DNA from 3 places in the Sporosarcina sp. FSL K6-6792 genome. Region 1 is predicted to be linked to each of the others. Evidence: riboswitches for the same ligand, from Rfam matches in the RefSeq annotation. Region 1 holds a riboswitch; each other region holds the start of a gene.
The links. A riboswitch is a leader RNA that binds a small molecule or an ion and turns the genes downstream of it on or off. The one in region 1 is predicted to bind preQ1.
Positions count from the first base shown of each region.

Region 2: linked by a shared signal. The riboswitch ahead of queC (7-cyano-7-deazaguanine synthase QueC) and the one ahead of queF (preQ(1) synthase) in region 1 are both predicted to bind preQ1.
Region 3: linked by a shared signal. The riboswitch ahead of MKZ26_RS16070 (QueT transporter family protein) and the one ahead of queF (preQ(1) synthase) in region 1 are both predicted to bind preQ1.

Region 1 covers NZ_JBBOSA010000001.1:1,332,799-1,336,082, forward strand. Annotated here, with positions in the region: gene MKZ26_RS06380 (MFS transporter) at 1-1,156, shown strand, start outside; PreQ1 riboswitch class I at 1,183-1,226, shown strand; gene queF (preQ(1) synthase) at 1,313-1,810, shown strand; gene recQ (DNA helicase RecQ) at 1,857-3,284, opposite strand, start outside.
Region 2 covers NZ_JBBOSA010000001.1:955,166-958,449, reverse strand. Annotated here, with positions in the region: gene queE (7-carboxy-7-deazaguanine synthase QueE) at 144-851, opposite strand; gene queD (6-carboxytetrahydropterin synthase QueD) at 848-1,273, opposite strand; gene queC (7-cyano-7-deazaguanine synthase QueC) at 1,270-1,938, opposite strand; PreQ1 riboswitch class I at 1,944-1,987, opposite strand; gene MKZ26_RS04620 (2,3-butanediol dehydrogenase) at 2,164-3,213, shown strand.
Region 3 covers NZ_JBBOSA010000001.1:3,279,655-3,282,938, forward strand. Annotated here, with positions in the region: gene MKZ26_RS16060 (BCCT family transporter) at 1-750, opposite strand, end outside; gene MKZ26_RS16065 (excisionase family DNA-binding protein) at 937-1,167, opposite strand; gene MKZ26_RS16070 (QueT transporter family protein) at 1,235-1,717, opposite strand; PreQ1 riboswitch class I at 1,725-1,771, opposite strand; gene MKZ26_RS16075 (winged helix-turn-helix transcriptional regulator) at 2,031-2,366, opposite strand; gene MKZ26_RS16080 (nitroreductase family protein) at 2,501-3,130, shown strand; gene MKZ26_RS16085 (hypothetical protein) at 3,281-3,284, shown strand, end outside.

The sequences.
Region 1 (3,284 bases):
TGTTTACCTCATCGTTTTCTTCTCGTTTTTTGATTTATTTTCGCAACTGCCTGTCATGAGCCCATTTGCATTATCTCTTGGTGCTACACCATTTTTAGTTGGACTTGCAGTTGGTATGTATTCATTTTCAAATACTATCGGGAATGTCATTTCCGGTTTCATGACTGACAAAAGAGGACCTTTTTTCATACTCGTACTTGGACTATTTGCTTCTGCACTCTCTCTCTTCCTCTACGCGTTTGTTGATGGACCAATGTCATTGCTCGGTGTCCGATTTGTCCATGGTTTTATGGAAGGGCTAATTGTACCAGCTGCGTTCACTTTCCTGGCAAATCGTGCAGAAGAATCTAAACGAGGTAAAAGTGTTGCAATTTCAGGTGCATTCGTTGGATTGGCAGCGATTATCGGTCCAGCTTATGGTGGTATTGTGGCAGCTAAAACAAGTACACCTTTCATTATGGCGGTCAACGGTGGCATCATGATGCTACTGGCAATACTTGCATTCTTTGTTCTCCGATCGTTTACATATGTACGAAAACAGCCTTCAAAAGGAGCTGACAGTTTCCGTGTCAGATATCTTTTCCAACATCCGGGGATGGTCAGAGCATTCGCGGGAGCATTCTTCTTAATGTTCTCACAAGGTGTACTTGCCCTTGTGTTGCCGCTAAAAGTTGAATCACTTGGATTTGATACGAAAACAACGGGGTTGTTACTAAGCACATTTGGCGTCGTCGCTATTCTCATCTTCTTATTGCCCATCAATCGAGTTTTTGACCGTGTACGGCCAGTTGTGACACTTGCATTCGGAATAACACTTATGGGATTAAGTATGCTGTTCCTGAGTCAAGTTGAGGAATTGAATTACTTATATATTGCAATGTGTATTTATGGGGCTGGATTCGCTTTCCTCTTCCCATCCATCAACTCGCTGCTAATCGATTCTTCATCTCCTGAATTTCGCGGGAAAGCATATGGTTACTTTTACGCGTTCTTCTCGATTGGTGTCGTTGCAGGTTCAAGCTTGATTGGATTCTTGGACTTGGAGTACCGAGGCGCTTTCATGCTGACAGGATTCATCCTCCTCGCTGTCGCTTTATATGCCTTGATTGGCTTGAAGAAAAAAGGATCTATTGACAAATCATCGCACGTCCTATAATGTCAGATACGAAATGAATACCCTGTTCGGGAGAGGTTCATAGCGACCCTCTATAAAAAACTATGGATGACGGAATTTACGCCATGTGCATTCGATATGGCCGTTTTCCCGGCGCCTATGGACCTCCCTGACAAACTATACGGGAGGTTTTTTTAATTGGCTGGAAGAGATGAAGCAACATTGACCGACTTAACTTTGCTCGGCAATCAAAACACGAAATACGTGTACGAGTACAACCCCGATGTTTTAGAGGCTGTCGACAATATGCATGTGGATCGCGATTACTTTGTTAAATTCAACTGTCCGGAGTTTACATCACTTTGTCCGATGACAGGGCAACCCGATTTCGCGACGATGTATATCAGTTTTGTGCCGGATAAAAAACTTGTGGAGAGTAAAGCACTCAAATTATATCTATTCAGTTTCCGAAATCATGGCGACTTTCATGAAGACTGCGTCAATATTATTATGAATGACATAATCAAACTAATTGAACCGCGTTATATCGAAGTATGGGGGAAATTTACGCCGCGTGGCGGCTTGTCAATCGATCCTTATTGCAACTATGGCAAACCCGAAACAAAATATGAACAAATGGCGGAACACCGGATGATGAATCACGATATGTATCCAGAAAAAGTTGATAATAGATAATTTGATAACAAAAAACCATCCGGACTGTTCATTGTCCGGATGGTTTTTATGCGTTTTGCATTTGAAAAGTCTTGATTTCTTCCATGAAAGCTTCCCCGTATCTTTCCAATTTCGCAAGACCAACACCATTTACTTCGAGGAAATCATCATTTGTAACAGGCATTCTTGCCGCCATATCACGCAACGTTTTATCTGAAAAGACGACGAACGGCGGTACACCCGCTTCTTGAGCCAGTTTCATACGTAGTGCACGAAGCTGGTCGAATAGTGGATCATCATTCGCAACTTGCATTGTAATAACAGTCACTTTTCGATTGACTGTCACTTTACCTGTCAGCACATCTTTCCCTTGTTCACTGACGTAAATGGTTGGAAACTGCCCATTCTCCACGCCAAGATAACTTTCTGAAATGATGAACTCGATGAAATCAGATATATCTTTTGCGCTACGCCCTTTCATTAAACCGTATGTCGTTAATTTATCGAAACCGAATTCAATCACCTTCTTGTTCCGAGATCCTGTTAATACTTGTGCAATCATCGCCTTGCCAAACCGTTGTCCCATTCGAATGACACATGACAATACTTTTTGAACGTCTTCAGTCACATCCGTACTTTCACGTGTGTCGGTACAATTTGCACAGCGACCGCAGTCCTTCACATCTGTCTCTCCGAAATACAAAATAATGAATTTCTGAAGGCATGTTTCTGTATGGCAATAGTCAATCATTGACTGCAATTTTTCAAGCTCTGCCGGAATTCTGCTTGGGTCTTGTGACTGATCAATCAAGAAACGCTGGGTTTGTACATCCTGTGATGAAAATAGCACAGTACAAGCACTGTCAAGCCCATCACGTCCTGCACGCCCTGCCTCCTGATAATAGCTCTCCATGTTTTTCGGCATCTGGTAATGAATAACATAGCGGATATTGGATTTATCAATTCCCATGCCGAATGCATTTGTCGCAACCATGACTGACGCCTCATCATTCAAAAAACGGTCTTGCCCAGACTGACGTTCAATGTCTCCAAGTCCAGCATGATATTTCGCAACAGACACTCCACTTTTTTGAAGAATGTCGTGCACATGATCAACCGCTTTTCGTGTAGCAGCGTAGATAATGCCCGCTTCTCCTTCATTTTTACGGACGTATTCTTTTACAAATTTTTCACGGTCTTGCCCTTTGACGACCGAAAAAGTGAGGTTTGCCCGCTCAAATCCAGTCATAACCGTATTATTTTCACTAATTCCAAGCTGACGGCAAATATCTTCCCGGACAGCTGGTGTGGCAGTAGCTGTTAGTGCAAGGAGAACCGGCTTTTTATCAAATAGAGAAACAATACTGCTTATATTGCGGTAACTTGGACGGAAATCGTGACCCCATTGCGAAATACAATGTGCTTCGTCAATAGCGACCATCGGAATTGTCATCCGCCGCAACTGATTTTTGAAAGACGGTGAGTCAAGACGTTC
Region 2 (3,284 bases), 380 kb from region 1:
TTCATCGATTTATAGTGAATTTCATAAGTAAAAGAACCAAGTGTCGGATTAGAACAATTCCGACGCTTGGTTCTTTATTAAATCATCTTTATATGTCAAAAATAGAGATGCAATACTGATCACAGAGAAATGAATAAGTCTTATCAGACGCCACGCTTATTCCCCCATAGCAGTGTATGCAGTTGTGGCAACACTTTGGCATCATTCATGATAGGCGAATGGATTGTTAAATCGATTAGCCATTCATATCGCTGTAACAATGCCGAAACGAGTAGAGCATCGTCAGTTGTCGTCGTATCATCATTTCCTGTCTGCAGGAAGAAAGGAAACGCTGGATAACGAAGATGAACCTCTTCCGCAAAGTTGAAATCCTTTTCATCGAAAATGACGACTTTCAAACTAGCAGTTGTATCAATTAGTTTCTCCATGAATGTATCCAGTTTGCTGAAATCCGTTATCATTCCTGAACTCGGTGGTTTAGGAGAAAGCGTGATATCATCAATTTTCAATAACCAATCCTGCCAAAAAGAAGCTTGCGTTTCGACCGCGACTTTCCATCCTTGTTCATGGCATAGGTCAACAAGTTCCCCGATTCCTTTATGAAGGGCAGGGTTCCCACCTGAAATTGTGACATGTGAAAATGACTGTCCGCCTATTGCTTTAAGTTCATCTATGATTTCTATAGGCTGTTTCGAAGTGCTTTTTCCCGAACCGTCCCATGTAAAACTGGAATCGCACCAAGAACAAGAATAATCACATCCTGCTGTTCGAACAAACATGGTCTTTAACCCCATGACCATTCCTTCGCCTTGAATCGTCGGACCAAACACTTCCATTACAGGAATCTTCATAGGACTACCGCCTGTTCGGGACGATAGATGACATAGCTAGTCGGCGTTTCTCGGACAATGACTTGTAAACAGACTGGCTTATTGCTTCGCGTTTGCAGAACTTCCTGGATTGATTTGCAAACCTGTTCCGCCAATTTCTCCGTCGTTGGAAAATTATTGTTAAATTCAGGATGATCATTTAGCACAGAATGATCGTATTTATCATGAATGAGGTTTTTGAGTTCCTTGAAATCAATCAGGAAACCGATTGAATCCAGTTCATTTCCTCCAATTGTTATGTTTAAGTAATACGTATGACCGTGCATTACTTGGCATTTTCCAGCATCTTCGCTTGGAATGAAATGTGCCGCAGAAAAATGCATGTCTTTGTTTAATTCAAAACGATATGAATGCTGAACTTGCGGATAAAATTGCTGCATCATTCAGAGACACCTACAGACTTTTTAGATAAATAGGTAGCGAGACCGTCATTCCGTAACACACAGGAAGGACATTTCCCGCAGCCTGTACTCGGAACTCCGTTGTAGCAAGTAAGTGTCTTGTTCTGCACAAAGTCGAACGCACCAAGTTCGTCAGACAAAGCCCAAACTTCGGACTTATCGAGCCACATCAATGGCGTATGGATGACAAACCGTCCTTCCATCGCTAAATTCAGCGTCACATTCAACGATTTTATAAAGTTGTCACGGCAATCAGGATAACCGCTAAAATCCGTTTCACTGACACCCGTAATTAAGTGCCGAGCACCAATCGCATCTGCATAGACTGCGGCAAATGACAGGAACAAATGATTCCTACCTGGAACGAAAGTCGACGGCAATTCACCTTCTACTTCCTTCACTTCGATATCATCTCGCGTCAAGGCATTGGCCGACAGCTGGTTGATCAAATTCATATCCAACACTTTAAACGATACCCCAAGCTCATCTGCAATTTTTCGAGCACACTCGATTTCCTCCGAATGGCGCTGACCATAGTCAAACGTCACCGTAGCAACTTCACCGAAATTTTTCAATGCCCAAAACAGGCATGTCGTACTATCTTGGCCGCCGCTAAAGACGACAACCGCTTTTTCATTTTTCACTATAAAACATCTCCTTAGTTTTTTAGAGAGGGAGTTTTCGAACCTCTTTTTTTGAACAACGTTAATGATAACATAAATAGGGGATGGAAGGGATTAGAAGAGGGGTTTGGAAACAGTTGCGCACACAGTACTAATAATACAATCCGTGTATTATAAGTCTATCGTTTTATGAATTGTTTAATTAGGTGTATGATAACTATGCAAACAACCTAAGGAGATGAATTATCAATGAGAGCAGCAGTATGGTATAAAGCCAATGATATTCGTGTTGAAGAGCGTGAAGTGAAAGAAGTTCTTGCAAATGATGTAAAAGTGCGAGTGGCATGGACTGGTATTTGCGGCAGTGACTTGCATGAATACCATGAAGGCCCGGTATTAATTCCAGGTAATGGTCCGGATCCATTGACAAACCAGGAAGCGCCACTAACGTTAGGGCATGAATTTTCAGGTATTGTTGAGGAAGTTGGTTCTGATGTGACACGCTTTAAAGCAGGGGATCGTGTCGTTATCAATCCGTTGATTACATATGGCAATAAATCGTCTGAGTATGATATATATGATGGCTTCACGTTTGTTGGACTAGGTTCTGACGGTGGATTTGCAGACTTTGCAGTCGTATCTGAGAAAAACGTTTATGCACTTCCGAAAGGTTTATCTCTTGAAGAAGGCGCACTTGTAGAACCGATGGCAGTTACTGTACAGGCCGTGAAAGAAGGCGGATTGCAAGCTGGTCAAACGGTTGCTGTATTTGGTGCTGGCCCGATTGGATTATTGACAATCATTGCTGCAAAAGCACAGGGTGCTAATAAAATTGTTGTATTTGACTTGTCTGAAGAGCGCTTGGAAAAGGCGTTGGCAGTAGGAGCTACACATGTGTTCAACTCAGGTAAAGTGAATCCTTTGGAAGTTGGAAAAGAGATTGAACCTGAAGGCTTTGATGTCTCGTTCGAGGTAGCTGGCGTAGAAATTACGTTGAACCAGGCAATTAAAATCACAAAAACGAGGGGGGCGGTTGTTATTGTATCTATATTCCCGAAACCAGTTTCCTTCTCACCAATGGATTTAACGGCTTCCGGTATTAAAATTACATCAACACTAGCTTATGAGCCTGCAGTATTCCAGAAAACAATTGATATGATGGATTCAGGCGAAATTAACCCTAAAGAAATTATTACGAGCCGTATTGAGCTTGAAGAGCTTGTTGAAAAAGGTTTTGATGCGTTAACGAATGACAAAACGCAAGCGAAGATTCTTGTTAAATTGAGCGGCGAACAATAATACGATAGAATAGTTAAAAGTAAAGTACCCTGGTTGCATCTTTGGATGTTACTTAGGTACTTTTTTTAGGT
Region 3 (3,284 bases), 1.9 Mb from region 1:
ATATTTTATGCCCTTACTTAATCCTGACCATGCAGATGCAACGAACAGGACCGTGACGATTGCGATGATGACAAATTGTGAAAAGATATTGATCTCAACACCAAATAAGTAGTTTAGGCCTGCATTAATTTGAACAGCGCCGAAGCCGAGTGATGTAGCGACGCCGAATGCTGTTGCGAAAACGGCGAGTACATCGACGAGAGTACCCCATGGTCCAACCATTTTTTCACCGAATATCGGCTTCAATGTTGCTGAAATTAATCCCGGTTCCCCTTTGCGGAACTGGAAGAAGGCTAACGATAGCGCAATGACTCCGTACATGGCCCATATGTGAATCCCCCAGTGAAAGAAAGATTGACGTAAGGCTTCTTTGAAAGCAGCATCCGTATTTGGATCTTCCGAAGCAGGACTGATTGCAAAGTGTGATAATGGTTCAGCGGCACCATAAAAGACTAGGCCGATACCCATCCCAGCGGAAAACAGCATGGCAACCCATGTAACTGTTGAAAACTGCGGACGGTCCGTATCTTTTCCAAGCCGGATTTTTCCGTATGGACTGACGATGAAAAAGAAACTGAGCGCTAACATAAATGACATGAGCAGCATATAGTACCAACCGAAAGACGACGCAACAAAGTTTCGGACATTCGTTGTAACAGCCTCAAAACTTTCAGGTGCAAACGCGCCATATCCGACGGTCAAAATAATCAGACCAATTGTGATGTAAAAGACATTTGAAATTTTCTTCATAATTCCCCCTCGTGGAGCTGGTAATTTGGAAACAGCTTCTTACTATACTAGCAAAGCATATTGAAAGCAACCAATCGATGTATTTAGTATTTTCTCTTATAGCGATTTCCATACCTTTAACGGAACGATACCCTATCTTAAATAAAACAAAACCGGCTGAAAATCCGTAGATTTTCAACCGGTTTTTCAATCTTCATCTTTAATGTCACGATCGGGTGGAATAGGTTCGTTCCGCCATTCATCGATTTGGTGTTTTAACATTTCGAGCTGTTCTAAATAGAGTCCAAACTGATCTTTGTTAATAAGGAATTTTTCACCATCATGGACGGAACGGATGCGACCTTCCCGCACGTACTTTTCTACTTGTTCGACAGGCATACCTAGATGTTCAGCGGTTTCTTGGATTGTTATGTACATCGATCCATCTCCTTAAAAAATCCCTCTATTTCAATCGCTAACAGTGAAATGGAGGGGATGGGTTATGTTAAATAAGTTTTTCGAATTTCAAACGTTTATTTAAAATCATCATAATCGGAATCCCGATAGCCATAACGACGAATTCACCTATTGCGACTGTTAACCAGGTAAGTAGGAAAGGCAGTTCTAATGCTAGGTTCAACTCGAAAGCAATGATGAACATTGTAAAGGTGAAGACAAGCGTGTTGAAGACCATTCGCTTGAATATTCCAGATATGAATTTAGCAGAGAAAATTGTAATTGAAAGGGCTAGGATTGATTGGCTTACCCCAAAAAATAAGTCATACATACCAAGTGGGGAAAATAAGTTTGTCACAAATACACCAAGCACAATTCCAAATATGAGCTTTTTATTGAACACGACAAGATGGTTGAACATCTCAGGGATTCTAAATTGGATGGCTGAGTATGCTAATGGTGCTATTAATAGGGAAACAGCTACATATAAAGCGGCGATAATCCCGCTAATGGCCATTGTTTTTATTTTCATTATTCATTTCCTCCTAGTTTTTTTAGCGTGGGATGGTTGACGAACCACGTGTTAAAAAGCCTGCAATCCAGTGTATCATAGTGTTTTTGATTCGTACATGTCAATACATGTGAAAAATGAAGAAGTAAGAATTTGGATAGGATAAATATCGATGTTCGAAGTCTTGTTGTGGCCATGAAACAGCTCGGTATAAATGATTGAGCAAAGTGTAGGAAGATGAATGTGGTTAATCAGGGCGAGGGAAAAGAGCTATCAACCTCTAGGGGAAATAGCTCTTCTTTGGGAGTTTAATGAATTTTCTAACCCTTCGGATCTAAAGGTTTGTTCGCTTTTCCATCCAGTTCCGTATGGCAGTAATAACTTCTTTTAATTCCATCCCGCTGTCCGTTAGCTCATATCCAACTATAGTAGAAGAAGGCTCAAGTTGTTTTTTTGTAACGAGGCCTTCTTTGATTAATTCATTCAGTCGTTCTGTTAAAAGTCGATCTGATATCCCTGGAATACCCTCAGTGATTTCATGAAAACGCTTGGGTCCGGACATCAGTGTATAAATAATTACCCCCATCCATCTCTTACCAATAAATTCAATTGTATCGTGAAAGTTGTTGCAGACATGTGATGAATTCCCACAATTTTTCGGTTGATTCACTAGTCGAACCTCCATTCTGCTTTATCTTTCATCTATCTTAACATGTATCGTTAGGGTTGACATAACAAACTTACTAATGGTAAGTTGAATGCAGTTACTTACTATTAGTAAGTTTTAGAAAGGGAGGCAATACAATGACTACAACATTGAACTCACATTTATATAGTGTAATGAAGGACAGAAAATCGGTAAGGGTGTTCGATCCGAACGCTACAATCGCAAAAGAGGAAATTGCAGAAATGCTGAAGCTGGCAACAATAGCTCCTTCATCTAGTAACCTGCAATCTTGGAGTTTTATAGTTATCCAGGACCCCGAGGTGAAGAAAGAACTGCAAGTAATCGCTAACAATCAAGTCCAGGTGGGGGATTCATCTGCCGTTATCGCTGTCTTAGGTAATATCGATGCGTATAAAAAAGTGGAGCAAATCTATACACAAAATGTTGCAGAAGGTCATATGGATGAGTCGATTAAAGATCGTACGATTGCCAGTACGAATGCGGTCTATCCAACTATTCCAAGAGAGGCAAGAATGAATATCGCTTCTTTTGATGCGGGGCTTGTTTCTATGCAATTGATGTTGATTGCCAAAGAAAAAGGCTATGATACTTCAACAATAGGTGGCTTTGATAAAGTGAAATTTGCTGAGAGATTCGACCTTCCTAGTGATCAATTCCCAATTGTACTGATTGCCTTAGGAAAGGCCGCTGCCCCGGCATATGGGTCTTCCCGCTTGCCTTTAGATGAAGTTGTGCGTTTTATATAAGAAATTTCTTGCCCGGGATGCTACATGCATTTCGGGCTTTTTTGTATACAGATTTTTAGCTTATATTAATAACAATTATTGACATTATGTTAAGTTGTATTTATGGTTAATACTAATTAACTGTTAATCGGAACGAAAGAAGGTGTTGTAATGG